DNA from 3 places in the Microbacterium sp. W1-4-2 genome. Region 1 is predicted to be linked to each of the others. Evidence: predicted binding sites of a transcription regulator. Region 1 holds the regulator's gene; each other region holds the start of a gene.

Region 1 (10,250 bases):
CTGGCCGCTGCGGTCGGCGTCGCGAACAGCTCGACGATCCCATCCGGGCGGTAGGTCAGCGCCTCGCGGACGGCCTGCGGCCCCTCGAGCAGGAACAATCCCGTCTCGTCGCGGACCCGGCGCTTGGACAGCTTGGCCACGGCGCGCACACGCGCAGAGCGGGGGTTCTCCAGCACGCGTTCAGTCTAGGGGCGGCGGACCTGCGGCCGGTGTCGCGGCATCCACCCGCGCAGCGGGCATCGCATGCGAAAGGGCGCCCCTCCGGGTGGAGGGACGCCCTTTCGGGAAGATCAGCTCACGCCTTGGGGGCGTTCACGTTCTCGGGCAGCGCCTTCTTCGCGGTCTCGACCAGCGAGGCGAACGTGCCGGGCTCGTTCACCGCCAGCTCGGCGAGCATGCGACGGTCCACCTGCACGCCGGCAAGGCCCAGGCCCTGCATGAAGCGGTTGTAGGTGAGGCCGTTCTGGCGGCTCGCGGCGTTGATGCGCTGGATCCACAGGCGACGGAAGTCGCCCTTGCGCTTGCGACGGTCGCGGTACGCGTAGACGAGCGAGTGGGTGACCTGCTCCTTCGCCTTGCGGTACAGACGCGAACGCTGGCCCCGGTAACCCGAGGCGCGCTCGAGGATGACGCGACGCTTCTTCTGGGCGTTGACGGCCCGCTTGACTCTAGCCATTTCGTTTCGTTCCTAACGTGCAGTCGGGTCGTCAGCGCCCGAGGAGCTTCTTGACGTTCTTCGCGTTGGCGGGCGAGATCGTCTCGTCCTTGTTCAGCCGGCGGGTGCGGCGGCTGGACTTGACCTCGAGGTTGTGGCGCATGCCCGACTGCTGCTTCATGATCTTTCCGCTGCCGGTGACCTTGAAGCGCTTCTTGGCGCCGGAGTTCGTCTTCTGCTTCGGCATTTCTCTTCCTTCGTTGTGCATCCCGCGATGCGGGAATGGTCATCCCGCGGAGCGGGAGCATGTGGGGCCTATTCGGCGTCCGCCGTGGGAGCCTCTTCGGTCGCCGTCGCGCTCTTGGCCTGGCGTGCCGCCTCCTTGTTGGCGGCGCGCTGGGCGTTCTGCTCGGTCTTGACCTCGGACTTGTTCTTGTGCGGAGCGATCACCATCACCATGTTGCGGCCGTCGATACGCGGGTTCGACTCGACGGTGCCGAACTCGGCGACGTCCTCGGCGAAGCGCTTGAGCAGGCGCACGCCCAGCTCGGGACGGGACTGCTCGCGACCGCGGAACAGGATCATCGCCTTCACCTTGTCGCCGCCCTTGAGGAACCCCTCGGCGCGCTTGCGCTTGGTGTCGTAGTCGTGGCCCTCGATCTTCAGGCGGAAGCGAACCTCTTTGAGGATCGTGTTGGCCTGGTTGCGACGGGCCTCCTTGGCCTTCTGCGCAGCCTCGTACTTGAACTTGCCGTAGTCCATGATCTTGACCACGGGAGGCTTGGAGTTGGGCGCGACCTCGACGAGATCGAGGTCTGCCTCTTGAGCCAGACGCTGCGCAACCTGGATGGCGACGACGCCGACCTGTTCGCCGTTCGGCCCGACGAGTCGGACCTCGGGAACGCGGATGCGCTCGTTGGTGCGGGGATCGCTGATGCGGAACTCCTCTTTCGTGCGGGTGGGGATCCGCGACGCGTCTGCGCCGCGGGAGGCACACGCCACCCGCACGGTGCGTGGTGCACCGGCTCCGCACCCTGGCTGCCGGCGAACCGACGGAGTGCAACGACCCGGTAGCCTGGAACGGCAAGCGCGGGTGGGATGTGATCCTCTTTCGAACCAGGGCAGAAGACCCCGGAACCCGCCCAGTCTAGCAGAGAGTGCACCGTGACCACGATTCCGTCCGAGTTCGACCAGGATGCCGCGCGCCAGGCGCGCTGGGAAGAGCAGGAGCGCGCCGCAGCCGCGGCAACCCGCGACATCGCGGACGTGCCTGCCGTGGAGGTCATCACGACGACCGCCGTTCACCTGATGAGCGCCGCCGCCGTGAAGCTGGGCCTCGCCGACGAGCCGGAGCGGCAGCTCGACCTCGACGAGGCGCGCAAGCTCATCAACGCCCTCGCCGGACTCATCACGGCCGGATCCCCCGAGATCAGCAGCGCCCACGCCGCGCCGCTGCGCGACGGTCTGCGCTCGCTGCAGCTCGCGTTCCGCGAGGCATCCGCCATCCCCGACCCGATCGGCAAGGGCCCGGGCGAGAAGTGGACCGGCCCGGTCAGCTGACCGTCGCCGGTCGCTCTGACCGACCGCTCTTGCCCGTGTTCGCCCATGCTGACGTTCAGTCGTCACATCTGACGACCCCGCCGCGGGCGGACCGGTGACAGGTGACGACTCAGCGCAGCGTCCGCTGTGCCCAGGCGCGAGCTGAACTCGAGCCGTGCCGTACGCCAGGAGGTCACGCGCGGGCGCGTTTCTCAGGCGAGGATGCCGCGCACAGGCGTGGTCTCGCGGATCGAGACCAGGGTCAGCTCCGGCGTCAGGCCGAGCGGGCCAGCTTGACGCTGAGGGAGTCGACCAGAGTCGCGATGCGGTCGTCGGCCGCCCAGCGCGCGGCCAGGCGCGACAGCACGGCGTCCAGCGCCGCCTGGTCGAGGCCCTCGACGAGCGTGAGGCGCACGATCAGCTCGGGTCCGCGCAGGCGTCCTTCGGGGTCGCCGGGAGCCACCTGCAGGTCGAGCACCGCGAGCTCGCGCCCGATGCTCTCCTGCAGGCCGGCGTACACGTCCGGGCTGCGATAGCTGGGCTCCCACGGGATCTGCTGTCCGATGGCCCACACGGCGGGGCGGCGCAGCACGTGCTCGGTGGGCGAGCCCGGGTCGATCACGATGAGGTCGGTGTCGTCGTCGGCCGCCGCCAGTGCGGTGCGGATGCCCTCGACCGGCACCGGGCGGGCCGCGGCATCCCATCGCCCCATGGTCTGGACCGACGTGAACACCGGCAGCACGCGTCGTCCGTCGGGGGCGGCCACCGTCACGATCGACAGCTCCTGGGTCTTGTCGACCGCGAGCCCGGTCGGACCCACGCCCTCGTCGCCCTTCTCGGCGACCAGCGGGATCAGCAGACGAGCGGTGCGGTACGCCTCGACGATCGCGACCGGGTCGCCGTGGCCGGCCTGGAAGGCCGTCAGGGCGGCCAGCAGCGCCGGATCGGCCGTGCCGTCGTCGCCCGAGTGCGGATTGGCGTGGAAACTGCGTCCCGCCCAGGGCACGCCTGCGGAGTCGGCGGCGTTGGCCGCGCGTACAGAGTCGTCGGCGTTCGCCGCGTCGCCCGCGTGCGCGCCGTGGTCGCAGCCGTCAGTCCCGAGCGACATCCAGCGCCTCAGCCAGAGTGAAGGCACCCGCATACAGCGCCTTGCCGACGATCGCTCCCTCGACGCCGAGGGGCACGAGCTCGCGCAGCGCGATGATGTCGTCCAGGCTCGAGACACCGCCCGAGGCGACGACCGGTTTCGGCGTGCGGGCGGTGATCTGGCGCAGCAGGTCGAGGTTCGGACCGCGCAGGGTGCCGTCCTTGGTGACGTCGGTGACGACGTAGCGGCTGCAGCCGGCGTCTTCGAGTCGGTCGAGCACCGTCCACAGGTCGCCGCCGTCGCGGGTCCAGCCGCGGGCGGCCAGGGTCGTGCCGCGCACGTCGAGCCCGACCGCGATCGCGTCGCCGTAGCGGCCGATCACGTTCGCGGCCCACTCCGGGTTCTCCAGCGCCGCCGTGCCGAGGTTGATGCGGGTGGCGCCCGACTCGAGCGCGGCCTCGAGCGAGGCGTCGTCGCGGATGCCGCCGGACAGCTCGACCTGCACGCCCTTGACCTGCTTGATCACGCGGCGCAGCACGCCGGTGTTGCTGCCCCGGCCGAACGCGGCGTCGAGGTCCACCAGGTGGATCCAGTCCGCACCCTGCTTGACCCACTGCTGCGCGGCCTCGACCGGGTCGCCGTAGTCGGTCTCGCTGCCCGCCTCTCCCTGCGTCAGGCGGACGGCCTTGCCGTCGGCGACGTCGATCGCAGGCAGGAGGACGAGCTCGGGCGTGGCGGCGAATTCACTGGGCACGAGGTCACAGGGTAGCCCCGCCCAGCCCTTCGATCCAATTGGACAGCAATCTGATGCCCGCCTCGCCCGACTTCTCGGGGTGGAACTGGGTGGCCGCGAGGGGTCCGTTCTCGACGGCGGCCAGGAACGGCGCCCCGTAATCGCACCAGGTCAGCACGGGGGCGGCGAACGGCTCCTGCGGTTCGAGCGTCCACTGCTGCGCACCGTAGGAGTGCACGAAATAGAACCGCTCGGCCTCGATGCCGGCGAACAGGCGCGAGTCTGCGCCGGGGCGCACGGTGTTCCAGCCCATGTGCGGCAGCACCGGGGCGTCCAGCTCGGTGACCGCTCCCGGCCACTCCCCCAGCCCCTCGGTGTCGACGCCGCGCTCGACGCCCTGTTCGAACATGATCTGCATGCCCACGCAGATGCCCAGCACGGGCCGACCGCCGGCCAGGCGCCGGTCGATCAGCTCGTCGCCGCGGATCTCGCGCAGCGCCTGCATGACGGCGGTGAACGCCCCGACCCCCGGGACGACCAGACCGTCGGCGTCCATCACCAGGCCGCGGTCGGCGGTCAGGCGCGCATCGGCGCCCGCGGCGTCGAGGGCCTTGACCGCCGAGTGGACGTTGCCCGAGCCGTAGTCGAGGACGGCGACCAGGGGCCGGTCGCTCACAGGGCGCCCTTCGTGCTGGGGATGCCCTGCACCTGCGGGTCGAGCGCCTTGGCCTGACGGAACGCCCGCGCGAACGCCTTGAACTCGGCCTCGGCGATGTGGTGCGGGTCGCGCCCGCTGATCAGGCGCACGTGCGTGGTCAGCGCGGCGTGGAACGAGATCGCCTCGAACGAATGGCGCACCATCGATCCGGTGAAATGCCCGCCGATGAGGTGGAACTCGAACCCGGCCGGCTCGCCGCCGTGCACGAGATAAGGTCGCCCGCTGATGTCGACGACCGCCTGTGCGAGGGCCTCGTCGAGCGGCACGAGCGCGTCGCCGTAGCGCGAGATGCCGGACTTGTCGCCCAGAGCCTCGCCGATCGCCTGGCCGAGCACGATCGAGACGTCTTCGACGGTGTGGTGCACGTCGATGTCGGTGTCACCCGAGGCGCGCACGGTCAGATCCGTCAGCGAGTGCTTGGCGAATGCCGTGAGCAGGTGGTCGAAGAAGGGGACGCTCGTATCGATGCGGCTGGTGCCCGTGCCGTCGAGGTCCAGGTGCAGCTCGACCGACGATTCGCTCGTCGTGCGGGTGCGGGAGGCCATGCGGGCGGGGCTGGTCATGAGCCCGATTCTACTGACGCGAGGGCATCGAGGAACGCGCTGGTCTCGGCCTCGGTACCGGCCGTGACGCGCAGGCTGCCGGGCAGTCCGACGTCGCGGATCAGCACCCCGCGGTCGTACAGCGCCTGCCACGTCGAGGCCGGGTCGGCGACCCCGGCGAACAGCACGAAGTTCGTCCACGACTCGTGCGGGTCGTAGCCGAGCGCGGCGAGCGTCGCTGAGATGCGGTCGCGCTGCACGACGATCTCGTCGACCGCGCGCAGCATCGTGCTCGCGTGCCGCAGGGCGGCGGATGCCGCGGCCTGGGTGATCGCGCTCAGGTGATACGGCAGACGCACCAGCCGCAGGGCGTCGATCACCGCCGGGTCGGCGGCGAGGTAGCCGACGCGCGCTCCCGCGAACGCGAACGCCTTGCTCATCGTGCGGGAGACGACCATGCGCTCCCGATCGGGCAGCAGCGTCAGCGCGGACTTCTCGTCGCGCGGGGCGAACTCCCAGTAGGCCTCGTCGACGATCACGATCCCGCGGGCTTCGGCGTAGACGGCGTCGATGACCTCGAGCGACAGCGGGGTGCCGGTGGGATTGTTCGGCGAGCAGAGGAACACCACGTCGGGGTCGGCCTCGGCGACCTGCGCGGCCGCGTCCTCGGGGGTGATCGTGAAATCGTGCCCGCGCGACCCGGCGACCCAGTCCGCACCGGTGCCCCGGGTCAGCAGCGGGTACATCGAGTACGTGGGGGCGAAGCCGAACGCCGTCCGCCCGGGACCTGCGAACGCCTGCAGCAGGTGCTGCAGCACCTCGTTCGAGCCGTTGCCCGCCCACATCTGGTCACGTGTCAGCCCGTGACCCAGGTATTCGGCGAAACCCTCGCGCAGGTGCGTGAACTCACGATCCGGGTAGCGGTTCACATCACGCAGCGCCAGCGCGATCGCGTCGACGATGTCGTCCGAGACCTCTTTGGGGATCGGATGCGTGTTCTCGTTGACGTTCAGCGCCACCGGCAGCGCGGCCTGGGGCGCACCATACGGCATCAGCCCCCGCAGGTCGTCACGAAGGGGCAGATCTTCAAGGCGCGGGCTCACGGTTCCCATCGTAGAGCGCGGCAGGCGCGTGGTTTCAGGCCCCGACCCGCCGCTCTCACCGCGCCGGTGCGTACTCGGCCGGGATGGCGATCTGCTCGCCCGGCGACAGCGTGACGCCGTCGAGGGCGTTCAGTCGCACGATCGCGTCGACGACGTCGCGGGGATCGGCGCCCGGAGCGACGGTCTGGGCGATCGACCACAGCGAATCGCCCGGCTCGACCGTCACTGTGGAGAAGCTGCCGGCGGGGGCCCCGGCATCCTTCGATGCGAGAGCCGCACCCCCGCTCACGACCGCCATGCCGACGGCCACCGCCAGCGGGACCGCCACGAGCGCGGCCAGCACGCGGCGCCCGCGAATCGTCAACCGCAGACGGGTCTGGGCCGGAACGTGCGATGCCATTGCGATGCCGGACATTGGTCCTCCTGTTCGGACGAGACGTTCGGGAACCGTGCTCGGCTGGGAGCATCGCCACCGAATCTCTCTTCCAAAGTTATCTTCGATTGATTAGACTGTCAAGAGGCACCCGGATCGGAGATCTTCGAAGGCGACACGCCCACGCGCTGGCCTCGATTCGTCTTCTCACCGGATACCGTTTCGATGAGGACACCCCATCACCGACCTCCGACATTCGAAGACGCTGCCCCGGGCGGCAGGACGGGAGCTGACATGAGCGATGTGAACCACGGCGACGCGGGCCAGGACGCGGCGGCGGTCGCCGACGGCCCGAGGCCCCGTCGGCAGACGCGGCGGCGCAAGAGCCTGAGCGACAAGCAGATGGCGATCCTCGAGGTGATCCAGCGGTCGATCACCCGGTACGGCTACCCGCCGAGCATGCGCGAGATCGGCGACGCCGTCGGGCTCAAGTCGCTGTCGAGCGTGACCCACCAGCTCAACCAGCTCGAGCTGAGCGGCTACCTGCGACGCGACGCGGGCAAGACCCGTGCGATGGAGATCCTCATCGACCTGCCCGGCTCGTCGGCCGAGAACCCGGCCGAAACGGCGCCCGCGGTCGGTGACGCGGCACTGGTGCCGCTGGTCGGTCACATCGCAGCGGGTGTGCCGATCACCGCCGAGCAGCAGGTCGAAGAGATCTTCCCGCTCCCCCGGCAGCTGGTGGGCAAGGGCGAGCTGTTCATGCTCAAGGTGCAGGGCGAGTCGATGATCGATGCTGCCATCTGCGACGGCGACTGGGTCGTCGTGCGCGCACAGAACACAGCGGTCAACGGCGAGATCGTGGCCGCGATGCTCGACGGCGAGGCCACGGTCAAGACCTTCCGCCAGCGCGACGGGCACACCTGGCTGCTCCCCCGCAACTCGGCGTTCGAGCCGATCCTCGGCGACGAGGCCGTCGTCCTGGGCAAGGTCGTGGCGGTGCTGCGCGCGGTCTGATCCCGCAGCGCCCCCTCCTCGTACAACGCGGTGGGCCCGGCCGGAATGCTCCGGCCGGGCCCACCGCGTTTGGGCGCCCTACGCGCGGGAGAGCGCCTCCTGTGCCGCGCGCACGCGCTGTGTCGCCTCGACGAGATTGCGCAGCGACGCCACGGTCTCGGGGTACGCGCGTGTCTTCAGCCCGCAGTCCGGGTTCACCCATACTTGGCGCAGCGGCAGCTCGGCGGCCGCCCGCTCGAGCAGCTGCGTGAGCTCGTCGACCGATGGCACGCGCGGCGAGTGGATGTCGTAGACGCCCGGCCCGATGCCGTGGGCGAAGCCCGACGACGCGATGTCGCCGATGACCTCGCCGCGGCTGCGCGCCGCCTCGATCGAGGTGACGTCGGCGTCCAGGGCGGCGATCGCGTCGATCACGACCGCGAACTCCGAGTAGCACAGGTGCGTGTGCACCTGTGTGGCCTCGGCCGCACCCGCCGTCGCGAGGCGGAACGACCCCACCGACCAGTCGAGGTACGCCGGCTGAGCGGCCTGCTTGAGCGGCAGCAGCTCGCGCAGGGCCGGCTCGTCGACCTGGATGATGGCGATGCCCGCGGCCTCGAGATCCGCGATCTCGTCGCGCAGCGCCAGTGCGACCTGGTTCGCCGTCTGGCCCAGCGGCTGGTCGTCGCGCACGAACGACCACGCGAGGATCGTCACGGGCCCGGTGAGCATGCCCTTGACGGGCTTCGAGGTCAGCGACTGCGCGTACTGCGACCAGGCCACCGTGATCGGCGCGGGCCGCGAGACGTCGCCCCACAGGATCGAGGGCCGGGTGGCGCGCGACCCGTACGACTGCACCCAGCCGTTGCGGGTCACCGCGAACCCGTCCAGGTTCTCGGCGAAGTACTGCACCATGTCGTTGCGCTCGGGCTCGCCGTGCACCAGCACGTCCAGCCCCAGCTCCTCCTGCAGGCCGATCACGCTCGTGATCTCCAAGCGCAGCACGTCCTCGTAGTCCGCCGTGCTCAGCTTGCCACGGTCGTGCTCGGCGCGAGCGCGGCGGATGTCGCCGGTCTGCGGGAACGATCCGATCGTGGTGGTGGGCAGCACCGGCAGCCCGAGTGCGGCCTCCTGCGCCGCGACGCGCGCCGCATAGTCCCCGCGGGTGAAGGCCTCGGCGGTGAGGGCCGCCTCGCGCTCACGAACCTGCCCGTCGCGCACGCCCGGCGCCTCACGACGGTCGGCGAGGGCAGTGGATGCCGCAGCCACCTCGGCCTCGATCGCCGCGCGACCGCGGACCAGACCGGTGGCCAGGGCGGCGACCTGTCCCACCTTCTGGTCGGCGAACGCGAGCCACGATGCCAGCCGCGCGTCGAGGTCGGGTTCATCGGCGACGTCGTGCGGCACGTGCTGCAGCGAGGTCGTCGTGCCGGCGGCGACCGCCTTCGCGCCGAGGACCCGCAGCCGTTCAAGCCTGTCCCATGCGCCCTGCAGGTCGCCGCGCCAGATGTTGCGGCCGTCGATCACACCGCCCACGAGCACCTTGTCGGAAAGGCCCGGGACGGCAGCGGGCACGTCGCCGCGCACGAGGTCGATCGCGATCGCCTCGATCGGCGCGGCCGCCAGCGCCGCCCACGCCTGGTCCGACAGCTGCGCGTAGCCCGCCGCCACGACGATCCGAGGCCGGTCCGCGACGTCGCCCAGCACGGCGTACGCGTGCTCGGCGGCCGCGGCGAGCTCTGCCGCCGGGACGGGCAGGCTCTCGCTGACCAGGGCCGGCTCGTCCAGCTGCACCCAGTCGGCGCCGGCCGCACGCAGGTCCGCCAGCAGCCGGACGTAGACGGGCAGGACGTCGTCGAGCCGCGACAGCGGCGAGAAGTCTTCGGGCGCGGCATCCGACGCCTTCGACAGGGCCAGCAGGGTCACCGGTCCCACCACGACGGGGCGGGTCGTGTAGCCGTCTGCGCGGGCCTCGGCGATCTGGCGTACGAAGCGGTCGCTCGAGAGCGCGAACACCGTCTCGGGACCGATCTCGGGCACCAGGTAGTGGTAGTTCGTGTCGAACCACTTGGTCATCTCCAGCGGCGCGCGCTCGCCCTCGCCGCGCGCGGCGGTGAAGTACGCGCCCAGGCCGATCGTGCCGTCGGCCTCGCGCAGGTCGGCGAACCGCTCGGGCAGCGCACCCACGGCGGCCGCGGCATCCAGCACCTGGTCGTAGTACGAGAACGACTCGGGTATCGACGAATCGTCGGCGCCGAGACCGAGCTCGTGCAGCCGGTCCCGGGTCGCGCGGCGCAGCTCGACGGCGGTGCGCTCGAGCTCGTCGGCGTCGATCCGGCCGGCCCAGTGCGCCTCGACGGCGCGCTTGAGCTCACGCCGGCGGCCGATGCGGGGGTAGCCGAGGATGGTCCCGGCGGGGAAGGCGGTGGTCATCGTGCGATCTCCTTGTCGGTGGTGGTGAGGATGCCGGCCTCGCGCAGGACTGCGAGCACCGTGTCATGGCT
Region 2 (10,250 bases), on a different contig from region 1:
GACGACCGGTGGGTGCCCATGAAGCGCACCGCGCTGGCGCTGCATCACCTGATCTCGACCCGCTTTCGCGGCGACAGCCTGCAGCTGATCTCGTTCTCGCGCTACGCCGAGGTGATCGACATCGAGCAGCTGACCGCGAAGGACGGCGTGTGGGACAAGGGGACGAACCTGCACCACGCCCTGCTGCTGGCCCAGCGGCACTTCCGCCGCAACCCGGTGGCCCAGCCCGTCCTGCTGATCGTGACCGACGGCGAGCCGACGGCCCATCTCGAGCCGGACGGCGAGGTCTTCTTCGCGTACCCGCCGGATCCGCGCACGGTGGCCGTCACGGTGCGCGAGCTCGACACCGTGCACCGGATGGGCGCGCAGACGACGTTCTTCCGCCTGGGCAGCGACTCGGGTCTCGCACGGTTCATCGACGCCCTCGCGTATCGCGCCGGCGGGCACGTGGTCGCACCCGAGCTCGACGATCTCGGCCGCGCCGTGGTCGACAGCTACCTCGGATCCCGGCCGGGCAGGCGCGGGTCGCCCGAGGACTTCGGCGCGATGCTGCGCGGCAGATCGTGGTGGTGGTAGACCGGCCGGGATCGCGCGTGACCGTCAGCCGAAGGCCAGGTAGGCGCCCGGCTTGCCCGGCTCGCGCAGCTCGAACTTCAGGTGCAGACCCGTGCCGCGGATGAGCTGCACCTGCTGCTCGAACCGCTCGTTGGTGACATAGACGGACCGCTCGAATCCCCACGCGTCGGCGAACCACGTGCGCAGGGCCGCGAGCAGCCGGCCGTCCATCCCCGTCCTCATCCGGGACGCGCGGGCCCAGAAGTAGACGACCGCGTCCACGTCGTCCCACACGTCGTCCCCGACCGCGGTGACCGTGGACCTCGCCAGGAACGCCGCCGTGGTGGGGAAGACGTAGACGCATCCGAGACTCTCGGCGCCGTCCGGATCGAGCACCGTGTAGGTGTACGCGCGATGCTCGACATGGCGACGTTCGAGTCCCACGAGGTCCGTCCGGTTGTCGTCGACCGTGAAGTCGTCGGCCGGCCACGTCGACTGCTCCCACAGGCGCAGGTCATGGCGCGTCTCCATGACGGCGTCGTGGTCGCGCTCGGCGTCGTCGGAGGTGATCGGGCGCAGGACGAATTCCGGGGTCGCCAACTCCACGGGGACGGCCGCATGCGGATCGGTGAAGGACACGACTGCCTCTCTGCGGGGGACGGGAGGAGTCTCAAGATACCGCCGCCGCAGAGCGCCCGCGCAGCGGACCTCAAGCAGGAGCCGCCCGCGGGTCTGTCGTACGAGGACGAGGCGCTGTGGAAGTACCAGCGCTACATGGAGGACTACCTGCGGTGCGTGGCCGCCGTCGATGAGAGCGTCGGGCGCGTGATCGACTGGCTGCAGGACCGCGACCGGTTCAACAGCACGCTGCTGATGTACACCTCCGACCAGGGGTTCTTCCTCGGCGACCACGGCTGGTTCGACAAGCGGTTCATGTACGAGGAGTCGATTCGCATGCCGCTGGTGCTGAGCTACCCGGATCGGATCGCGGCCGGGACGGTGCACGACGGGATCGTGACGAACGTCGACTTCGCGCGGACGATCCTCGATGCCGCCGGCGTCGAGGCGCATCCCCGCATGCAGGGGCGCAGCTTCCTGCCCGATCTCGCCGAGCCACCGGCATCCGATCCCGTCGAGGGGTTCTACTACCGGTACTGGGAGCACGACGACGTCTTCCACAAGGCCCCCGCGCACTACGGCTACCGCACGGACCGGTACAAGATCATCTACTTCTACAACGACGGACTGGGGCTGCCGGGCACCGGCGGCTTCACGTACCCGGGCGAGTGGGAGCTGTACGACCTCGAGACCGATGCCGAAGAAGTGCGCAACGTCGCCCATGACCCTGCCTACCGGGACATCTTCGCCGACATGCGGGCACGGCTGCGACGCGCGCAGGTCGAGGTCGGAGACGAGCCTCATCGGAGCGAGGGCGACCTCGGCGGGTGACGGTCCGTTGCGCACACCGACGTGAGGGCGCAGTCTCGACCTACATCCATCGGACATGGAAGGGTCGACATGAAGCTGCTGCTCACGTCGGGCGGGGTAACGAACGCCGCCATCCGCGACACGCTCGTCGGCCTGCTCGGCAAGCCGATCGCCGAGTCGAACGCACTGTTCATCCCGACGGCGCAGTGGGGGCAGCCCGCGTGCACGCCGACGTCGGTGTGGAAGTCCACGGCTGGGCAATGGGGGGATGCCGGCGGCCTGTGTGATCTGGGCTGGTCGTCGGTCGGCGTCCTCGAGCTGACGGCCCTGCCCGACATCGACCCGGAGCGCTGGCAGCCGTGAGTGCGCGCCGCCGACGTTCTGCTGGTCGACGGGGGCGAGGCGGTCTATCTGAGTCACTGGATGCGGCGGTCCGGTCTCGCCGACATGCTCCCGGAGCTGCCCGACACGGTGTGGGTCGGGGTGAGCGCGGGGAGCATGGCCATGACACCCCGCATCGGCCGCGAGTTCGTGGACTGGCGCCCGGACGGGACCGACACGGCGCTCAGCGTCGTCGGCTTCTCGATCTTTCCGCATCTGGACTACCCCGGCTGGTCGCACAACACACTCGAGTGCGCCCGTGAGTGGGCGACGAGGATGCCGGGACCGGCGTATGCGATCGACGATCAGACCGCGATATCGGTCGTCGACGGTGTCGTTGCGGTGGTGTCGGAAGGGCATTGGGAGTTCTTCGACTCGCAAGGATGACATTCGTACTGATGCGCGAACACGGAGCTCTCCCCACCGCGAGAGCGATCGGCGTTGTCCACAGATCGCCCTGGTTTCACGCCGTACTCGAAGTGAGTGTCGTATGTGTGTACTAATATCCGAGGCATGGAAGACACGCTTGCCGGTCTCGAGGACGCGGTGGCGGCGCTGCGGCTGGCGTGGACAGGTGAGCGCGATGCGGCGGCCGGGCCCGCGTCCGAACTGAACCGCCCGCAGTTGGTGTGGGCCCTGGATCAGCTGGGTGCCATCAGCCGTCGCGTCGACGGCGTCCGCGCCGAGGTCGCCGCCGAGATCGATCGGGAGTCCCGGCCCGAGTTGGGTGCCGAGTCGCTGGCCAAGGAACAGGGTTACCGCAACGCCGCGGCCCTGATCGCGGCCACCACGGCGATCGGCACGGGCGAGGCGAAGAGGCTGGTGTCCGTCGGCAAGGCCATTGCCCCCAGGCAGGCGCTCACGGGGGAGGAGCTTCCGGCGAAGCACCCGCACGTCGCCGAGGGCATCCGCGGCGGTCGCATCGGCCAGGCGGTGGCGGGGACGATCATCGCGATGCTCGACAGGGTGGCAGTCCGCTCGAAGGCCGAGGATCGCGACGAGGTCGAGCAGACCCTGGTGGCGCGGGCGCCGGGACTCACCCTGGATCAGCTGCGCAAACTCGTCGCCCACGCAGAGGCCTGGCTGGACCAGGACGGTGTCGAGCCGGCGGAACGCGACCGGCGTGGGGAGCAGCACCTGCACCTTTTCGAGCGCGATGGGTTCCTGGTCATCGACGGCAAGATCGAGGTCTCGCGCGGGGCGCCGCTGAAGGCCGCCATCGAGGCCCTCGTCAGCGCGGCGTTCCGCCGCACCCGGGACGACGTCACGCGCGGTGACGACGATCAGATCCGCCCCCGTGTGCCGCAGCTGCAGGCCGAGGCGCTCGTGCAGCTGGCGGAGCACGCCCTCGGGTGCAAGAACAAAGACCTGCCCCTCGCGGGAGCGACCGTCGTGGTGCGGATGGACCTCGAGACACTGACCGAAGGCGCGGGTCTCGCTGAGATCGACGGCATCACCGCGCCGATCTCACCCGTCGGCGCCAGGCACTTCGCGGCCACGGCGGGAATCATCCCCATCGTCCTCGACGGAGAATCCGAAGTCATGGACTGGGGCAGAGAGAAGCGGCTGTTCACCAGAGCGCAGCAGCTCGCGCTCGCCGAACGCGATGGCGGATGTGCGATGTGCAACCTGCCGCCGGGCATGACCAAGGCGCATCATCTCAACTGGTGGATGCGAGATCACGGCGAGACCGACATCGACGAAGGCGTGCTGCTCTGCGAATCGTGCCACCATCGCATCCACGACAACGGGTGGGAGATCCGTATCGAGGGGCACGGTGTGAAGGCCAGTGTCTGGTTCATCCCGCCCGCCACCGTCGACCCTGCGCAGACGCCCCGCCTCGGGGGCCGAGCTCGCTTCGAGTACCGTGCCGCGTGACTCGCGTCGGCGGGCGGGGGATAGGCGTTCACGGGGACGACGAACAGTAGGGTTGCCGTCATGGACCACTCGAATCACGGGCACGAACCGGCCTGCCGACGGTGAGCGTGATGGCCGTCGAATTGCATGAGCCCTCCGTCGCCGACGTGGTCGATGTCGTCGACGCACTGTGCTCCTGGCAGCACGAACGTGCCGCAATGCAGCTGCACCCCGGCGACATCGGCTGGTTCCACCGGTTCGGTGCCGAGGCGACCGCGGCCGCGCTGCGCGTCTGGCGAGAGGGCGATCGGATCCTCGCGATCGGGTTCCTCGACGGCCCGGGCCTGCTGCGGATGACGACGGCGCCGGACGTGCGCCGCGACACCACTCTGGCGCGGCGCATCGCGGACGACATCGTCCGCCCCGAGCGCGGCGTACTGGCAGCCGGCGCGGCCAACGTCGAAGCCCCGGCGGACGCGGCGCTCCAGCCGGCGCTGGCGGTCGAAGGCTGGGGCACGGACGAGCCCTGGACACCGTTGCGACGCGATCTGTCTCAGCGGGTGGAGACACCCGCGATCCGCGTCGAGACGGTCACGCCGGCCACCGTGCCCGATCGGGTGGCCGTACAGCGCAGCGCGTTCGAGAAGTCCACGTTCACGGTAGACCGCTGGCAGACCATGGCCGCAGCCCCGCCGTACGTCCACGCGCGATGCCTTCTGGCGTTCGACGACGACGGCGAGGCCGTCGCGGCCGTCACCGTCTGGTCGGCGGGGCCGGGCCGGCCGGGTCTGCTCGAGCCGATGGGCGTGCACCGCGACCACCGGGGCCGCGGCTATGGCGCCGCGATCACCGTGGCCGCCGCGGCCGCGCTCCAGGAGCTCGGGTCCTCGAGCGCGATCGTGTGCACGGCGAGCTCGAACATCGCAGGCGTGGCGACATACCGTGCGGCGGGGTACGAGGCCCTCCCCGAGGTTCGCGACCGCCGGCGCGACTGACGGGGCAAGCGCAGACCTGACCCGACGGCGGCTGGTACCGCACCGCTGTCAGCGCGCCGCCGCCCCACCCGACCAGCGGTACTCGTACTCCGGCCGGCCGGGCACGCCGTGGCGCGCGGCACGGACGACATCGTGCTGCTCGGTGAGAAAGCGCAGGTACCGGCGCACGGTGACCGGCGACAGGTCCAGATGCACGGCGAGCTCCGCGGCCGACAGCGGCACGTCTGCCGTGCGCATGGCATGGGTGATCTCGGCGAGGGTCTCGGGCAGCAGCCCCTTCGGGAGACGGCCCGGCGCCAGCGTGCGCAGGGCGCTCAGGGCGTTGTCGATCGAGGACTGGGTCGCCAGCGGCCCGGTCTGATCGAGCCCGAGGCGGAAGTCGCGCTGGTTCTCGAGCTTCGCGCGGAACACGGCGAAGGTGAACGGCTTGATCAGGTACTGGGTGACGCCGGCGGCGACCGCACGGCGCACGACGGACAGATCGCGCACGGCGGTGATCGCGATGATGTCGACGGTGTGCCCCCGCGCCCGCAGCCGGCGGGCGACGTCGAGGCCGTGCAGGTCGGTGAGCACCATGTCCAGCAGCACGACGTCGATCGGCGCGCCGTCGGCGGCGGCGCGGTCGAGTTCGCGCAGCGCGGTGGCGCCGTCGTGCGCGACGGCCACCACGGTGAAGCCCGGCACCCGGCGCACGTATGCGGCGTGCGCTTCAGCCGTCAGCGGCTCGTCGTCGACGACGAGCACGCGCAGCACGCCGTCCGCGCCGGTCACCGCGGCTCCTCCCCGAGCCCATCGGCCGACGCGACGTCACGGGATGCCGTGGGGCCGGATGCCGCGTCGTCGCTGGATGCCGCGACCCGTCCGACCCTGTCTGCGGCGAGTGGGATCGTCACCGTGATGATCGCTCCGCCGTCGGTCTCGACCTCGATCGTGCCCCGCAGCCGCGCCACCGCCTGGCGCACGAGAGTCAGACCGTACCCGTGCCCGGCGGCTGCGGCATCCGGCTTCGACGACGTGTTCATGCGCATGACCGTCTCGACCTCGTCGGCCGGGATGCCGGGGCCCGAGTCGGCCACGGTGATCACCAGCGCGTCGTCGGCCACCGTGAAGTCCGCCCAGACCCGCCGCTCCTCCGACTCCGCCGCGGCGTCGAACGCGTTGTCGATGAGGTTGCCGGTGATGGTCACCAGATCCAGCGCGTCCAGGGCCTGCGGCGGCAGCGTGCCCGATGCCGTGATGCCCAGGCGGATGCCGCGCTCGTGAGCCTGCGCGGTCTTGCCGATCAGCAGCGCCGTGATGAACGGCTCGTCCAGCGACTGCACGAAGTGATCGGTCAGCTGCTGCGCCTGCTGCTGGTCGCGCACGGCCAGATCGATCGCTTCGCGCGTGCGCCCGAGCTCGACGAGCGTGGCGATCAGGTGCAGCCGGTTCGCGTGCTCGTGCGTCTGCGACCGCAGCGCGTCCGACAGCGACGTCATCGACGCGAGCTCGCCGGCCAGGGTCTGCACCTCGGTGCGGTCGCGAATCGTGACCACGCTGCCGCGCCGGCGCCGGCGCGGCGAGGCGTCCGCCCCCGGACGGCCCGGCTCGACGGCCGGCTGCTGGGTGACGATCAGGATCCGCTCGCCGGTCACGTGCGCCTCGTCGGCGACGGTGCGGCCCGACGCCAGCAGCTCGTGCAGCGAGGCCGGCAGGTGCAGGTCGCCGAGCGCGGACGGCCGATCGTCGTCGAACGGCGCGATATCGAGAAGCTGAGCTGCCTGATCGTTGTACAGCACCAGGTCGCCGTTCTCGTTCACGAGCATGAGCCCCTCGCGCAGCGAGTGCAGCGCCGAGTGGTAGTACGTGAACAGCCGCCGCAGCTGGGCCGGGCGATAGCCGAGCGTCGTACGCCGCAGATAGCGCCCGAGCAGCCAGGCCGCGAGAGCGCCGACCGCCAGCACGATCAGCCCCGCGGTCAGGATCTGCGGTACGGCGGCGGCCTCGGCGATCGCCAGGTGGTGGATCGTCACGCCCACCGCCACCATCGCGGTGACCTGCCCGGCGCTGTCGAAGATCGGCACGATCGCCCGCACCGACGGCCCCAGCGTGCCCGTGAACTGCTCGACCTGGCTGTGCCCGGCTCGGGCCGCGGCCGTCGAGCCGATGTAGGGCCGGCCTATCTGCGCGGGGTCCGGGTGCGTGTAGCGGATGCCGTCGCGGTCCATGATCGTCACGAAGTCGACCGACGCGGTCTTGTCGATGTCCAGCGCATACGGCTCGAGCGTGTCGGACGGCCGCGCGGACTGCACGCCGGCGACGACGAAGGGATCGTGGGCCAGGGTCTGCGCGAGGCTGAGCACCTGGGATGCCGCGGCCTGCCGCAGCAGCACCCTGGTGTGGTTGTACGAGAGCACCATGAACGTCGCGCACAGGGCGACGACGATGACGAGCTCCGCGAGGAACAGCCTCGCGGCAAGCGACAGCCGCCCGGTGCGGCGACGGTTCACGCGGTGCGCGGTCGTGCTCATCGCCTCCAGCTTCCCACCCCGGGCTGGGAGCCGGCGTGATCGTTATGACCGCAACGGTGACGTGCGCGCGCCGGTCGGGCATCGTGTCGGGGTACCTCATCACACCCGGACGAAGGAGTCGGCATGACGAAGAAGACTGTGCCTGCACGAGGAGGGGATGCCGCGGCATCCGTGCCCGTGCGCACCCGCAGGGATCGCACCCACTGGCTGTACATCGCGGTCATCGTGGCCGTCGTGGCGGGAGCTGCGATCGGCCTGATCGCCCCCGAGGCGGGCATCGCGCTCAAACCCCTCGGCACCGCGTTCGTTGCGCTGATCAAGATGATCATCGCGCCGGTGATCTTCTGCACGATCGTGCTCGGCGTCGGATCGGTGGCCCGCGCCTCGACCGTCGGCAAGGTCGGCGGACTCGCGCTGGTCTACTTCCTGATCATGGCCACGGTGGCCCTGATCATCGGACTGGTCGTGGGCAACATCGTCCACCCGGGCAGCGGCCTGCACCTGAAGCCCTACGACGCGGCCGCCGGCGCCGGCGGCGACCCCACGGTCACGTTCCTGCTGAGCCTGATCCCCGGCGACATCCCGGTGCTGCCGACCCTCGTGCTGGCCCTGCTGATCGGGTTCGCGCTGCAGTCGATGGGCAAGGCGGGCAAGCCGATCGTCACGGCGATCACGCACGCGCAGGCCCTCGTGTTCAAGCTCATGATGATGATCATGTGGACCGCGCCCATCGGCGCGTTCGGCGCCATCGCGGCCGTCGTCGGGGCGACCGGCTGGGCGGCCATCGGATCGATGGCGATCCTCATGGGCGCGTTCTACGCGACCTGCGCGCTGTTCATCGTCGTCGTGCTCGGCGGCCTGCTCAAGCTCGTGACCGGGCTGAACATCTTCACGCTCATCAAGTACCTCGCCCGCGAGTACCTGCTGATCTTCTCGACCTCGTCGTCCGAGGTGGTGCTGCCGCGGCTGATCGCCAAGATGGAGCACGCCGGCGTCTCGCGCGCCGTGGTCGGCATCACGGTGCCCACCGGCTACTCGTTCAACCTCGACGGGACCGCCATCTACCTCACCATGGCGTCGCTGTTCGTCTCGTCGGCGATGGGCATGCCGATGGACCTGCCGCAGCAGATCTCGCTGCTGGTGTTCATGATCATCGCCTCGAAGGGCGCCGCCGGGGTCACCGGCGCGGGCCTGGCGACCCTGGCCGCCGGCCTGCAGGCCCACCGCCCCGAGCTGCTGGACGGCATGGGCGTGATCGTCGGCATCGACAAGTTCATGTCGGAGTGCCGTGCCCTGACGAACTTCACCGGCAACGCCGTGGCGACGCTGCTGATCGGCCAGTGGACCCACGAGATCGACACCACGCGCGTGCGCGCGGTGCTCGCCGGCGACCTTCCCTTCGACGAGTCGACGCTCGAGAACGTGCACGGGGTCTCGGCGCACGGCGCCGCGGGTGGGGAGGCCGCAGAGCCTGCCGCGTCGGAATCCCTCGAGCCCACGCACTGACACCGACGCACCGATGTCGCGGGTGCCCGGGAGCACGGTTTCGTGGCCCCGGGCACCCGTCGTCCGTCGGGCGGGTCAGAACAGCGGCGCCGGCAGCGCGCCCTCGAACTCGAGCAGCCGGCGCTTGGTCGCCAGGCCCTGGCCGGGGGCGCCGCCCGAGTAGCCGCCCAGGCCGTCGGCGGCGAGCACGCGATGGCACGGCACGATGATCGGGATCGGGTTGGCGCCCATGATGGCACCGATGCCGCGGGCCGGGATGCCGCAGCCGCTGCGGGCGGCCAGCTCGCCGTAGGTGACCGTCTCGCCGTATGCCACGCTCTCGTACAGCGTCGTCAGCACGGCGCGGCTGCCGTCGGCCTGCTCTCCGAGGTCGAACGGCACGTCGAACCGGCGCAGCGTGCCGGCGAAATAGGCGGTCAGCTGGGCGATCGCCTCGGAGAGGACCGGATCGGCCGCGGCCGCGGCATCCATCGGCCGTCGAAGACCCCACCCGACGCCGGTGATCGCCTCGCCGTCGCCGGTCACGCCGAGGGTGCCCACCGGCGAGACGACGGTGCCGAACGAGACCATGAGCGGAGCGTACCGCGGACCGCCGACTGCGCGTGGGCCATGCTGGAGGCATGACCGATCTCGATACGCTCATCCCCGCGAACCGCCGTCACCTGCTCGAGCTGCCCCTCTTCGGGCACCTCGGCACGATCCGACCCGACGACAGCGTGCAGGTCACGCCGATGTGGTTCGAGTTCGACGGCGAGCACGTGCGCTTCACCCACACCAACCGCCGGCAGAAGTACCGCAACCTGCAGCACAACCCGTCGATGGCGCTGTCGATCATCGACCCCGAGAGCCCGACGCACTATCTCGAAGTGGCCGGCAGGCTCGTCGAAGCGGTGCCCGACCCCGAGGGCGCCTTCTATGTCCGGCTGCAGAACCGGTACGGCGATCCCAGCACCACGCCGCCGGCCGACAGAGCGAAGCGCGTGATCCTCGTGATGTCGATCGAACGCTCCACCCACCA
Region 3 (10,250 bases), on a different contig from region 1:
GCCTGTTCGTGGCCAGCGTGCTCATCTTCGTCACGCTGCGCGTGCTGCCCGGCGACGTGGCCCAGCTGATCGCGGGCACCGACAGCTCGCCCGCGCAGATCGCCGCGATCCGTCGCAGCCTCGGACTGGACGAGCCGCTGCCCGCCCAGTACCTGGGCTGGATCACGGGCGTCCTGCACGGCGACTTCGGCACGTCGCTGATCACCGGCTCGCCCGTGCTGGGCGAGCTCGCCCAGAAGGCGCAGGTGACCGTACCGCTCGGGCTCATGGCGATGACGATCGCCCTGGTGACCGCGGTGCCGCTCGGCGTCCTGTCGGCGCTGCTGCGCGGCCGGGCCGGCGGCACGTCGCTGAACGTCGCGTCGCAGGCGGTCGCCGCGGTGCCCGTCGTGTGGGCCGGCATGATGCTCGTGGTCGTCTTCGCCGTGTGGCTGGGGTGGCTGCCGGCGCAGGGCTTTCCCCGCGCCGGCTGGCAGCAGCCCGGGTTCGCGCTGCGCGCGCTGCTGCTGCCGGCCCTGACGATCGGCATGGTCGAGGGCGCGATGCTGCTGCGGTTCGTGCGCAGTGCGACATTGCAGGCGGTCGGGCAGGACTACGTGCGCACGGCGGCGGCCAAGGGCCTGACCCGCACGCAGGCGCTCATCCGCCACGGGCTTCCGAACATGGCACTGTCGGTGATCACGGTGCTCGGGCTGCAGGTGGCCGGCATCATCGTGGGCTCCGTGGTCATCGAGCAGCTGTTCTCCCTTCCCGGCATCGGACGGATGCTGGTGACCGACGTCGGCAACCGCGACCTGGTCAAGGTGCAGGGCGAGCTGCTCGTGCTCACCGGCTTCGTGCTGATCGTCGGCTTCGCCGTCGACCTCGTGCATCGCATCATCGACCCCCGGCAGCGGGAGGCGGCATGAGCGCCGGGGCACGCGCCCATGGCCGCGCAGCCTGGCTGCGCCGGCTGTGGCGACTGTCGACGGGACGGTTCGGACTGATCGTCTCGGCGATCATCGTGCTCACTGCCGGCGCGTCGCTGTTCTGGACGCCCTTCGACCCGCAGCATGTCGACATCGCCGCGCGCTGGCAGAGCCCGACCTGGCCGCACGTGCTGGGAACCGACGGCTCGGGTCGCGACATCCTCTCCCTCATCATGGCCGGCGCGCAGACGACGGTGTTCGTCGCGGTCGGCTCAGCGGTCATCGCCACCGTCCTGGGCATCGCCCTGGCGGCCCTCGGCGCCCTCACCGCCCGCTGGATGCGCGAATCGGTCGCGGTGCTCGTCGACATCCTGATCGCGTTCCCGGTGCTGCTGATCGCCCTGATGATCTCGGCCATCTGGGGCCGGTCGCTATGGGTCGTGATCTGGGCCGTGGGCATCGGGTTCGGCGTGAACATCGCCCGCGTCACCCGGCCCGAGCTGCGCCGCGTGCTGCACAGCGACTTCGTGCTCGCCGGCACGGCTTCGGGTCTGACCGGCGCGCAGAACCTCTACCGGCACCTGCTGCCCAACGTCGCCCCGGTGTTCATCGTGCAGCTGTCGTGGGGCATGGCGGTGGCCGTGCTGGCCGAGGCCGGCCTGTCGTACCTGGGCGTGGGCGCTCCGGTCACCGCGCCCAGCTGGGGTCTGCTGCTGGCCGAGCTGCAGCAGTTCCTGACCGTGCATCCGCTGTCGGTGCTGTGGCCGGGTCTTGCGATCACGTTCACGGTGCTGGGCCTGAACCTCCTCGGCGATGCACTGCGCGAGGCGACAGACCCCACGCTGACGCGGCGCGAGGGTCGCGCGGCGAGGGACCGGATGCCGCAGCCCGAGGTGGTCGCATGAGTCTGCGGGTGCGGGGTCTGAGCATCGACATCGGTGGCCGGCGGGTCGTCGATGACGTGTCGTTCGACGTCGCCGACGGTCAGCGCACGGGGCTGATCGGCGAGTCGGGCTCGGGCAAGTCGCTGACGGCCCTGGCGATCCTGGGCCTGCTGCCGGACGGCGCCCGCGCGTCGGGCAGCATCCGCTGGAACGACCGCGAGCTGGTCGGCCTCGCCGACCGCGAGCTCGCCGAGCTGCGCGGCGACGAGATCGGCATCGTCTTCCAGGAGCCGCGCACCGCCCTGAATCCGATCCGCACGGTGGGGCGTCAGATCGCCGAGGCGATCCGCATCCACGAGCGCATCGGCCGCGCCCAGGCGCGCCGCCGCGCGATCGCCGAGGCCGCCCGGGTGGCCCTCCCCGACCCCGAGCGCATCGTCGACCGCTACCCGCATCAGCTCTCCGGCGGGCAGCGCCAGCGGGTCGCGATCGCGATGGCGCTCGCGTGCCGGCCGCGGCTGCTGATCGCCGACGAGCCCACCACCGCGCTGGACGTGACGATCCAGGCCGAGATCCTCGACCTGCTGCACGGACTGGTCGACGACGACGGCATGTCGCTCGTGTTCATCACGCACGACCTCGCGGTGCTGTCGCAGATCGCCGTCGACGGGGTCGTGCTCGAGCATGGCCGCGTCGTCGAGCAGGCCCCGGTGCGGCAGCTGCTGACCACGCCGCAGTCGCCGATCACGCAGGGGCTGCTGCGCGATGCCACCACGACGCTGTGGAAGCCGGAGGGCCGGGCATGACGGCATCCATCCTCCTGCAGGGGCGGGGCCTCACCCGCCGCTTCCCGGTCCCGCGCAGGACGCTGTTCGAGCGCCGCACGTTCACCACGGCGCTGGACGACGCCGACATCGACGTGCGCGAAGGTTCGGCGGTCGGGGTGATCGGCGAGTCCGGCTCGGGCAAATCGACTCTCGTGCGCCTGCTGCTGGGGCTGGACCGGCCGACGACCGGGACGGTCGCCTTCGACGGGCGGACGGTGGATGCCTCGGCCGGCGCGCGATCGCTGCACTGGCTGCGCCGAGAGACGGGCGTCGTGTTCCAGGACCCGTACGCGTCGCTCGACCCGCGGATGAGCGTCGGGCGCATCGTCGGCGAGCCCCTGTGGGCGCTCGGCCTGTCGGGCGAGGGCGCCCCCGGATCCGCGGGCCGGCGCGAGCGCGTGCGCGAGGTGCTCGTCGACGTGGGGCTGGAGCCCGGCATGACCGGCCGCTACCCGCACGAGTTCTCGGGCGGACAGCGGCAGCGGATCGCCCTGGCGCGTGCGATCGTGCACCGTCCGCGGCTGCTGGTGGGCGACGAGCCGCTGTCGGCCTTGGACGTGACCGTGCGCGCGCAGATCCTGCAGGTACTGCAGACGCTGCGCGAGCGCGACCGGCTGACGGTGATCATGGTCTCGCACGACATCGGCGTCGTGCAGAACCTGTGCGACGAGGTCGTGGTCATGAAGGACGGCCGCATCGTCGAAGAAGGACCCACCGAGAAGGTGCTGCTCGAACCGCAGGTCGCCTACACACGGCGCCTGCTCGCCTCGATCCCGGTGATCGACCCCGGCGCATGAGCCGTGTCCCACCGGGCGGTGTCGGCGGCCGAGGATACGGTCGGAAGATGGAATACGGCATCGTCCCCCCGTTTCTGCTCGACCGTGTGGCCAAGACCGACATGCCACACCTGGCCCGGGCGGCACGTGCCGCGCACCACACGCTGGCGGCCGATCGCGCGTATCGTCCGCGTCGCGCGCAGCTCGAGCTCAGCCTCGAGGACGGCGAACTGGTCGCGCGTGCCGAGCCCTCGCCCGATCGGACGATCGCCGATGCGAAGGGCACCGAAGAGCTGCCCGGCACCACGGTGCGCACCGAAGAGCAGCCGGCCGTGGCCGACGCGGCCGTGAACCAGGCGTTCGACGGCCTGGGTGAGACCTTCGAGTTCTACTGGGAGGCGTACCGGCGCGACTCGATCGACGGCCGGGGCCTGGCGCTGGACGCCACCGTGCACTACGGGCAGGACTACGACAACGCGTTCTGGAACGGCGAGCGCATGGTGTTCGGCGACGGCGACGGCGACGTGTTCGTCGGCTTCACCGGCTCGATCACGGTGATCGCCCACGAGCTGACGCACGGCGTGACCCAAGCCAGCGGCGGCCTCGACTACCAGGGGCAGTCCGGCGCGCTGAACGAGTCGATCTCGGACGTGTTCGGAGTGCTGACCGAGCAGTTCACGAAGAACCAGACGGCCGAGCAGGCCTCGTGGCTGATCGGCGAGGGGATCCTCGCGCCCGGCATCCACGGCGAGGCGCTGCGGTCGCTGAAGGCGCCCGGCACCGCCTACGACGATCCCGTGCTCGGCAAGGACCCGCAGCCGGCGACGATGGCCGGCTACGTCCAGACCACCGACGACAACGGCGGCGTGCACATCAACTCCGGCATCCCGAACCACGCGTTCTACCTGTGCGCGACGGCCCTCGGCGGCTTCGCGTGGGAGCGCGCGGGGCTGATCTGGTACAAGACGCTCACCAGTGGCTCGCTGCCGCCGAGCGCCGACTTCGCCGCGTTCGCGGACGCCACCCTGCGGACGGCCGTCGCGGAGTACGGTGAGGGATCAGAGGAGGTCGCCGCCGTCCGCACCGCGTGGACGAGTGTCGGCGTGCTGGAGGATGACAAGTCCTGACGTCGTCGTGACCGTCGTGCGCACCGGCGGTTTCGCCGGCATCCGGCGCGAGTGGACCGCCGAGCCCGAAGGCGATGAGGCGCCGCGCTGGGTCGCGCTCATCAAGGAATGCCCGTGGGACGAGGAGGATGCCGCGACCCCGACGGATCCCGAAGCCGGTGGCGATGCGGGTGGTAGCACCGGTGGCGGTGGCGGTCCTGGTGGTGGTGCCGACCGATTCATGTGGCGGATCGAGGCGCGCCTGGGCGGCGACGACCATCACGCCGAGCTGCCCGAGACGCGCCTGCACGGCGCCTGGCGCGACCTCGTCTGCGAGGTGCAGTCCTTCGCCGACCCCGGTCGTCGGTGAGCGCGCGCGTCGCCCGTCGTCAGAAGGGCGCAGGGTCGCGTGCGAGTGCGTGATCGATCTCGCGTCTGAGGTGGGGGTCCGGGTTGATCAGCTCGACGGGGTCGAATCTGACGGTGCCCGGTGGTCGGGTGGTGTGGACCCGTCGGGTGGGCGCGGTCCAGCGCAGGATCCCGCCGGCCAGCTGCTCCACGGACCAATCGGTCTCGTGCTTCACCGTGTGGTGGCGTTTGCAGAGATGCTCGAGGTTGCACAGGCAGGTGGGTCCGCCCTGGGCATGGGGGATGGTGTGATCGGTGTCGCATCTGTGCGCGGGACGGCGGCAGCCGGGGAACCGGCAGTGCTCGTCCCTGACCCGCAGGAACAGTTTCTGCTTCTTCGAGGGCCGGTACCGGTCGACGCTGATCGGCACCCCGGTGCACACGTCGGTGAACACCCGAACCCAGGTGCGGGCCATGCCGGCGAGGTGCTTCGCGGTGTCGTCGTCGATGGGCCCGAACCCGGTGACCACGGCCCCGCCGACGGTCGCGCCGGCGAGGGTGGTGGCGGGCACGGTGACGTGCACGGTAGGGGTGATCGCGTTGATCGCGTCGCGCCCTTCTGGGGTGTTGCCGTGCCCGTCGGCGGCGGAGGTGAGCAGCAGATCGCAGAAGATGTCGGCCATGATCTGCGCGTGCGTGCGCTCATCGAACACCGGCCGATCGGCATCAGTGTCGACGGCCGGCGCCTCCGCGTCGGCGCCGACGACTGCCGTCCCGGCCTCGCCCGGTGGCACGGACGCATCCGGCTCGCCGGCCGGCGCCGGGTTCGCCGTCGCCGTGACCGCCACGGCCTTCTCGACTGCGGCTGCTTCGGCTTCGGTCTTCTCCGTCGTGTTCTGCTCGAACAGCTCGGTGGCCATGTCATGGATGCGGTTGAACGCCCCCACGCCCTGCGCCGTGGGCACGTCTGCGGTGATCCGGGACAATCCCGGCTCTAGTTCCCGCACGGTGACCTTGCGGCGCTTCACTGCCTCGCGCACCCGCCGCCGGGTGCCCTCGGGGTCCAGGCGTTCCACCAGCCCGTTCACTGCGGGCTTGAGCTGCCCGGGGGTCATCTCCCCGGCCATGTCCAGCGCGACGGCCTCATACTCGCGAAGCACCGTCGGATCTTCGATCACGCCACCGCTCTCCGCGATCAGCGTCGCGTGCTCGGGAGAGATTCGTCCGCAGCTGGCCTCGCACAGCGTCTCGTGGAACTGGTTCGTCAACGACCAGGCGACCGAGACCTTGCGCGCCACCTGCCACTCGCTCAGCCGCAGAGCGGCCGCGATCTCGGCGAACACCTCCCGCATCCCCAGCTGCGAGGTGCGAGTGATGGCCCCGTCATCGCGCGCCGCGCGCTCCCGCTCGCGCCGCTCCACCAGACCGGCGACGCGTTCGAAGAAGAACATCTCGGCGGCGAACGCCGCCGCAACCCGCTCCCGCGACTGGCTGAGCTGGTCCACGATCTCATCCAGCTCCGAGATCACCGGAGACAGGCTCGCGTCTGTCATCGTCGACATCGGCCCCTCCCGTCATCGGTGCGGTTGATGGACTAAGACTATCGAACTTCTGTTCGTCGAACAAGAGGCACGATTGCCTGATTCTGCAGTCGCCAGCGACCGCGAGGCCTCAAGTGTCAGAAGCTGTTTCGGCGCCTAGGATTCGAACACAAAGACAGTCGAGGGGCGACACGGCCGGAATCAGTCGGGCACGCGCCAGTCCACCGGCTCGGCGCCCTGCTGCACGAGCAGCGCATTGGCGCGCGAGAACGGCCTCGAGCCGAAGAAGCCGCGATGCGCCGACAGCGGCGACGGATGCGGCGACTCGATGATCGGCGTCGGTCCGAGCAGCGGGCGCAGGTTCGCGGCATCCCTCCCCCACAGGATCGCGACCAGCGGGCCGCCGCGGTCGACCAGCGCCCGGATCGCGTGCTCGGTGACCTTCTCCCACCCCCAGTTGCGATGGGATGCCGGAGCCCCGGGCGCGACGGTGAGCACACGGTTCAGCAGCATGACGCCCTGGTCGCTCCACGCCGACAGGTCGCCGTGCGCGGCCGGTGGGATGCCGAGGTCGTCGCCCAGCTCCTGGTAGATGTTCGCGAGGCTGCGCGGCAGCGGCCGCACGTGCCGGTCGACGGCGAACGACAGCCCGATCGGGTGCCCCGGGGTCGGATACGGGTCCTGCCCCACGATGAGCACGCGCACATCGGACAAGGGCCGTGCGAACGCGCGCAGCACCCGGTCGCCGGCGGGCAGGTAGTGCCGCCCTGCCGCGACCTCGGCGCGCAGGCGCTCACCGAGGGCGGCGATGTCGCCGCCGACGGGCTCGAGCTGCCTGGCCCATCCGGCGTCGATCAGCCCGGCATCGGCCAGTTCCGGCAGGGTCATCGCCATGTCAGGGTCGCGCCTCCGCCCCGGTGTCCTCCTCGATCACCGAGCCTCGGAACGACCATGGGAAGTCGATCCACAGGTCGGTGCGCTTGAACGAGAAGTCCGGCTCGACGATCGTGGTCGGCTTCGTGTAGATCACCGCCGACCGCACTTCGGCGCCCTGTTCGACGAGCAGCCGCACGGCCAGGTCGAGGGTGCGGCCGCTGTCGGCGACGTCGTCCACCAGCAGCACGCGCCGGCCGTTCAGATACGACATGTCCAGCTCGGGCGGCAGGAGCTCGGGGTTCTCGAGCACGGTGCCGATCCCGGTGTAGAACTCGACGTTGATCGCGCCGCAGTTCTTCACGCCGAGACCGTAGGCGATGGAGCCGGCCGGCAGCAGCCCGCCGCGCGCGATGGCGACGACGACCTCAGGCGCGAAGCCCGACGCGACGATGTCGCGCGAGATCGTCCGACTCGCCTCACCGAATCCGTCCCAGGTCAGCGTCTCTCGCTCCCGTTCCACCGTCATCGCGCCCCCGCCCTTTCCGTCGTTCACGATCCCAGGCTCCGCACCAGCACGCCCTGCTCGGTGCCGGTGACGCTCCACACGCTGCCGGCACCGGCCACGCGCAGCGCGCCGTCGCCCGCGATCAGCACGGTGTTCTCGTCGACGCCGACCCCGGCATCCACCATCCCTGCCTCGACGGCGGCGATCAGGCGCGACAGGGTGCCCCACTGCGCCGCGTGCACGTCGACCGCGATGTCGACGAGGCCGATGCCCGGGCGCACGGCCAGGTCGTCGAGGTCCTCGCCGGCGTCTTCGGGCGCGACCTCGACGCCGCCGATCCGCCAGCCGCCGACGATCGCGTGCGTTGCCGCGATCGCGGACCCCGCCGAGAAGCCCAGGTACGGCACGCCGGCGAGCACCAAGGCCCGGATCAGGTCGAAGCGCGGCTCGAGGCGGTCGCGGTAGACCGGGGTGAGCCCGCCGCCGACCAGGATCCCGTCGACGTCGTCGAACGCGGTCGCCGGGATCTCGTCGTCGGGGCCGCCCGCAGTGACCACGGGCTCGAAGGCACCGGCCGGCGACGCGTGCGCGATCAGCTTGACGGCGTGCTCGGCGCCGTCGCCGTCACGCACCGCGATGACGGCGATCCGCGGGACCTCGCGTCCCGCCGCGGCCGCGCGCGCCGTCGCCTCGGCCACGAACGCGCGGTACGCGGCGCCGTCGGGCTCGTCCTGCCAGCCGCCTCCGACCAGATGGACGCTCACTCGCGCACTTCCAGCGGACCGCGCGCGAGCAGATGCGTGGCCGACTGCGCCACCGGGCGCATCGTGACCAGGTCGAGGTTGACGTGCCCCGGCGCGTTCAGCGCGTACGCGATGACGTCGGCGACGTCGGCGGCGGTCAGCGGGGCCTCGACATCGGCATAGACCTTGTCCGCGGCATCCTGATCGCCGTGCAGCCGATTGAGCGAGAACTCCTCGGTGTGCACGAGCCCGGGCGCGATCTCGACGACGCGGATCGGTTCGCCGTGCAGCTCGAGCCGCAGGGCGTGCACCAGCATCGACTCGCCCGCCTTGGCGGCGTTGTAGCCGGCGCCGCCCGGATACGCCCCCTGCGCAGCGGTCGAGGTGACGAAGAGCGTGTCGGCGTGGCCGTCGGATGCCGCGGCCCGCCGCAGCAGCGGAAGCAGCGCCGCGATCAGCCGCTGCGTGCCCAGCACGTTCGCGTCGAACATCCACTGCCAGTCCTCGGGACGCCCGTCTTCCACCCGGTCCGTGCCGCGGGCGCCGCCGGCGACCTGAACGACGGCGTGCACCGGCCCGGTCTCGCCGAGCCAGCCGGCGAGGGCGTCCACGTCCTCCTGCCGGGTGAGGTCGGCCGCGAAGGCAGCGGCTCCGGTGGATGCCTCGACCTTCGCGAGTCGGCCCGCGCGGCGTGCGACCGCCACGACATCCCATCCCGTCGCCCGCAGGGCTCGGACGGTCGCCTCGCCGATCCCCGTGCTCGCCCCGGTCACCACTGCGCGTCTGGTCATGCATCAACCGTAGTCGCCGCCCCCAGCGGGGAGGTTACGTAACATTTCCCGCGCGTTGTTGACACACCGCGGCATCCGTACCCTCGAGACCAACGCCCCACCCGAATCCGAGGAGCTTCCGATGACCGCACCCGAGAACTGGCGGTTCGAGACCGCGCAGATCCACGCCGGCGCTCAGCCCGACCCGGTCACCGGGTCACGCGCCACGCCGATCTACCAGACCACGTCGTACGTGTTCAAGAACACCGAGCATGCCGCGAACCTCTTCTCGCTGGCCGAGACCGGCAACATCTACACCCGCATCCAGAACCCCACGCAGGACGTCGTCGAGCAGCGGCTGGCCGCGCTCGAGGGCGGCACCGGCGCGCTGCTGACAGCATCCGGAATGTCGGCCGTGACGCTCGCGATCCTCAACATCGCCAGCGCCGGCGACCACGTCGTCGCCTCGTCGGCCCTCTACGGCGGCACCTACAACCTGCTGCGCTACACGCTCGACCGGCTCGGCATCTCGACCACGTTCGTCTCGGACCAGGACGACCCGGCGGCCTGGCGGGCCGCCGTGCGGCCGAACACGAAGCTGTTCCTGGCCGAGTCGATCGGCAACCCGAAGATCAACGTGCTCGACATCCGCACCGTCGCCGACGTCGCCCACGAGGCCGGCGTGCCCCTGGTCGTCGACAACACGATCGCGACCCCGTACCTGATCCGCCCGTTCGAGCACGGCGCCGACGTCGTGGTGCACGCCGCGACGAAGTTCCTCGGCGGCCATGGCACGGTCATCGCCGGCGCGATCGTCGACGGCGGCACCTTCCCGTGGTCGCAGCACGCCGACCGGTTCCCGGGGCTGACCGAGCCGGACCCGTCGTACCACGGCGTGAGCTACACGGGCGTGCTCGGCGACGGCATCGCCTACATCATCAAGGCGCGCGTGCAACTGCTGCGCGA

What was found. Region 1 encodes LexA, which represses DNA repair genes until DNA is damaged. Its sites were predicted from a motif close to TCGAACANNTGTTCGA; they were not measured.
Positions count from the first base shown of each region.
Region 2: the regulator LexA is predicted to act here: its motif matches at 2,851-2,866, upstream of AC3RX0_RS10290 (HNH endonuclease signature motif containing protein).
Region 3: the regulator LexA is predicted to act here: its motif matches at 6,453-6,468, upstream of AC3RX0_RS02185 (HNH endonuclease signature motif containing protein).

Region 1 is NZ_JBYRJC020000005.1:85,136-95,385, reverse strand. Features, by position in the region: gene AC3RX0_RS16380 (TrmH family RNA methyltransferase) at 1-176, opposite strand, end outside; gene rplT (50S ribosomal protein L20) at 296-676, opposite strand; gene rpmI (50S ribosomal protein L35) at 708-902, opposite strand; gene infC (translation initiation factor IF-3) at 971-1,591, opposite strand; gene AC3RX0_RS16360 (DUF1844 domain-containing protein) at 1,820-2,215, shown strand; gene AC3RX0_RS16355 (SseB family protein) at 2,469-3,302, opposite strand; gene priA (bifunctional 1-(5-phosphoribosyl)-5-((5-phosphoribosylamino)methylideneamino)imidazole-4-carboxamide isomerase/phosphoribosylanthranilate isomerase PriA) at 3,286-4,035, opposite strand; gene hisH (imidazole glycerol phosphate synthase subunit HisH) at 4,040-4,690, opposite strand; gene hisB (imidazoleglycerol-phosphate dehydratase HisB) at 4,687-5,295, opposite strand; gene AC3RX0_RS16335 (histidinol-phosphate transaminase) at 5,292-6,386, opposite strand; gene AC3RX0_RS16330 (LysM peptidoglycan-binding domain-containing protein) at 6,433-6,792, opposite strand; gene lexA (transcriptional repressor LexA) at 7,153-7,767, shown strand; gene metE (5-methyltetrahydropteroyltriglutamate--homocysteine S-methyltransferase) at 7,846-10,179, opposite strand; gene AC3RX0_RS16315 (methylenetetrahydrofolate reductase) at 10,176-10,250, opposite strand, start outside.
Region 2 is NZ_JBYRJC020000002.1:513,692-523,941, reverse strand. Features, by position in the region: gene AC3RX0_RS10310 (vWA domain-containing protein) at 1-576, shown strand, start outside; gene AC3RX0_RS10305 (GNAT family N-acetyltransferase) at 601-1,194, opposite strand; gene AC3RX0_RS10300 (sulfatase/phosphatase domain-containing protein) at 1,174-2,004, shown strand; partial or broken gene AC3RX0_RS10295 (Type 1 glutamine amidotransferase-like domain-containing protein) at 2,074-2,751, shown strand; gene AC3RX0_RS10290 (HNH endonuclease signature motif containing protein) at 2,878-4,242, shown strand; gene AC3RX0_RS10285 (GNAT family N-acetyltransferase) at 4,353-5,216, shown strand; gene AC3RX0_RS10280 (response regulator) at 5,265-5,987, opposite strand; gene AC3RX0_RS10275 (ATP-binding protein) at 5,984-7,726, opposite strand; gene AC3RX0_RS10270 (cation:dicarboxylate symporter family transporter) at 7,850-9,232, shown strand; gene AC3RX0_RS10265 (methylated-DNA--[protein]-cysteine S-methyltransferase) at 9,308-9,802, opposite strand; gene AC3RX0_RS10260 (PPOX class F420-dependent oxidoreductase) at 9,853-10,250, shown strand, end outside.
Region 3 is NZ_JBYRJC020000001.1:510,103-520,352, reverse strand. Features, by position in the region: gene AC3RX0_RS02215 (ABC transporter permease) at 1-908, shown strand, start outside; gene AC3RX0_RS02210 (ABC transporter permease) at 905-1,813, shown strand; gene AC3RX0_RS02205 (ATP-binding cassette domain-containing protein) at 1,810-2,598, shown strand; gene AC3RX0_RS02200 (ABC transporter ATP-binding protein) at 2,595-3,416, shown strand; gene AC3RX0_RS02195 (M4 family metallopeptidase) at 3,464-4,522, shown strand; gene AC3RX0_RS02190 (protealysin inhibitor emfourin) at 4,509-4,871, shown strand; gene AC3RX0_RS02185 (HNH endonuclease signature motif containing protein) at 4,891-6,411, opposite strand; gene AC3RX0_RS02180 (uracil-DNA glycosylase) at 6,592-7,284, opposite strand; gene AC3RX0_RS02175 (phosphoribosyltransferase) at 7,286-7,792, opposite strand; gene AC3RX0_RS02170 (type 1 glutamine amidotransferase family protein) at 7,816-8,535, opposite strand; gene AC3RX0_RS02165 (SDR family oxidoreductase) at 8,532-9,305, opposite strand; gene AC3RX0_RS02160 (bifunctional o-acetylhomoserine/o-acetylserine sulfhydrylase) at 9,427-10,250, shown strand, end outside.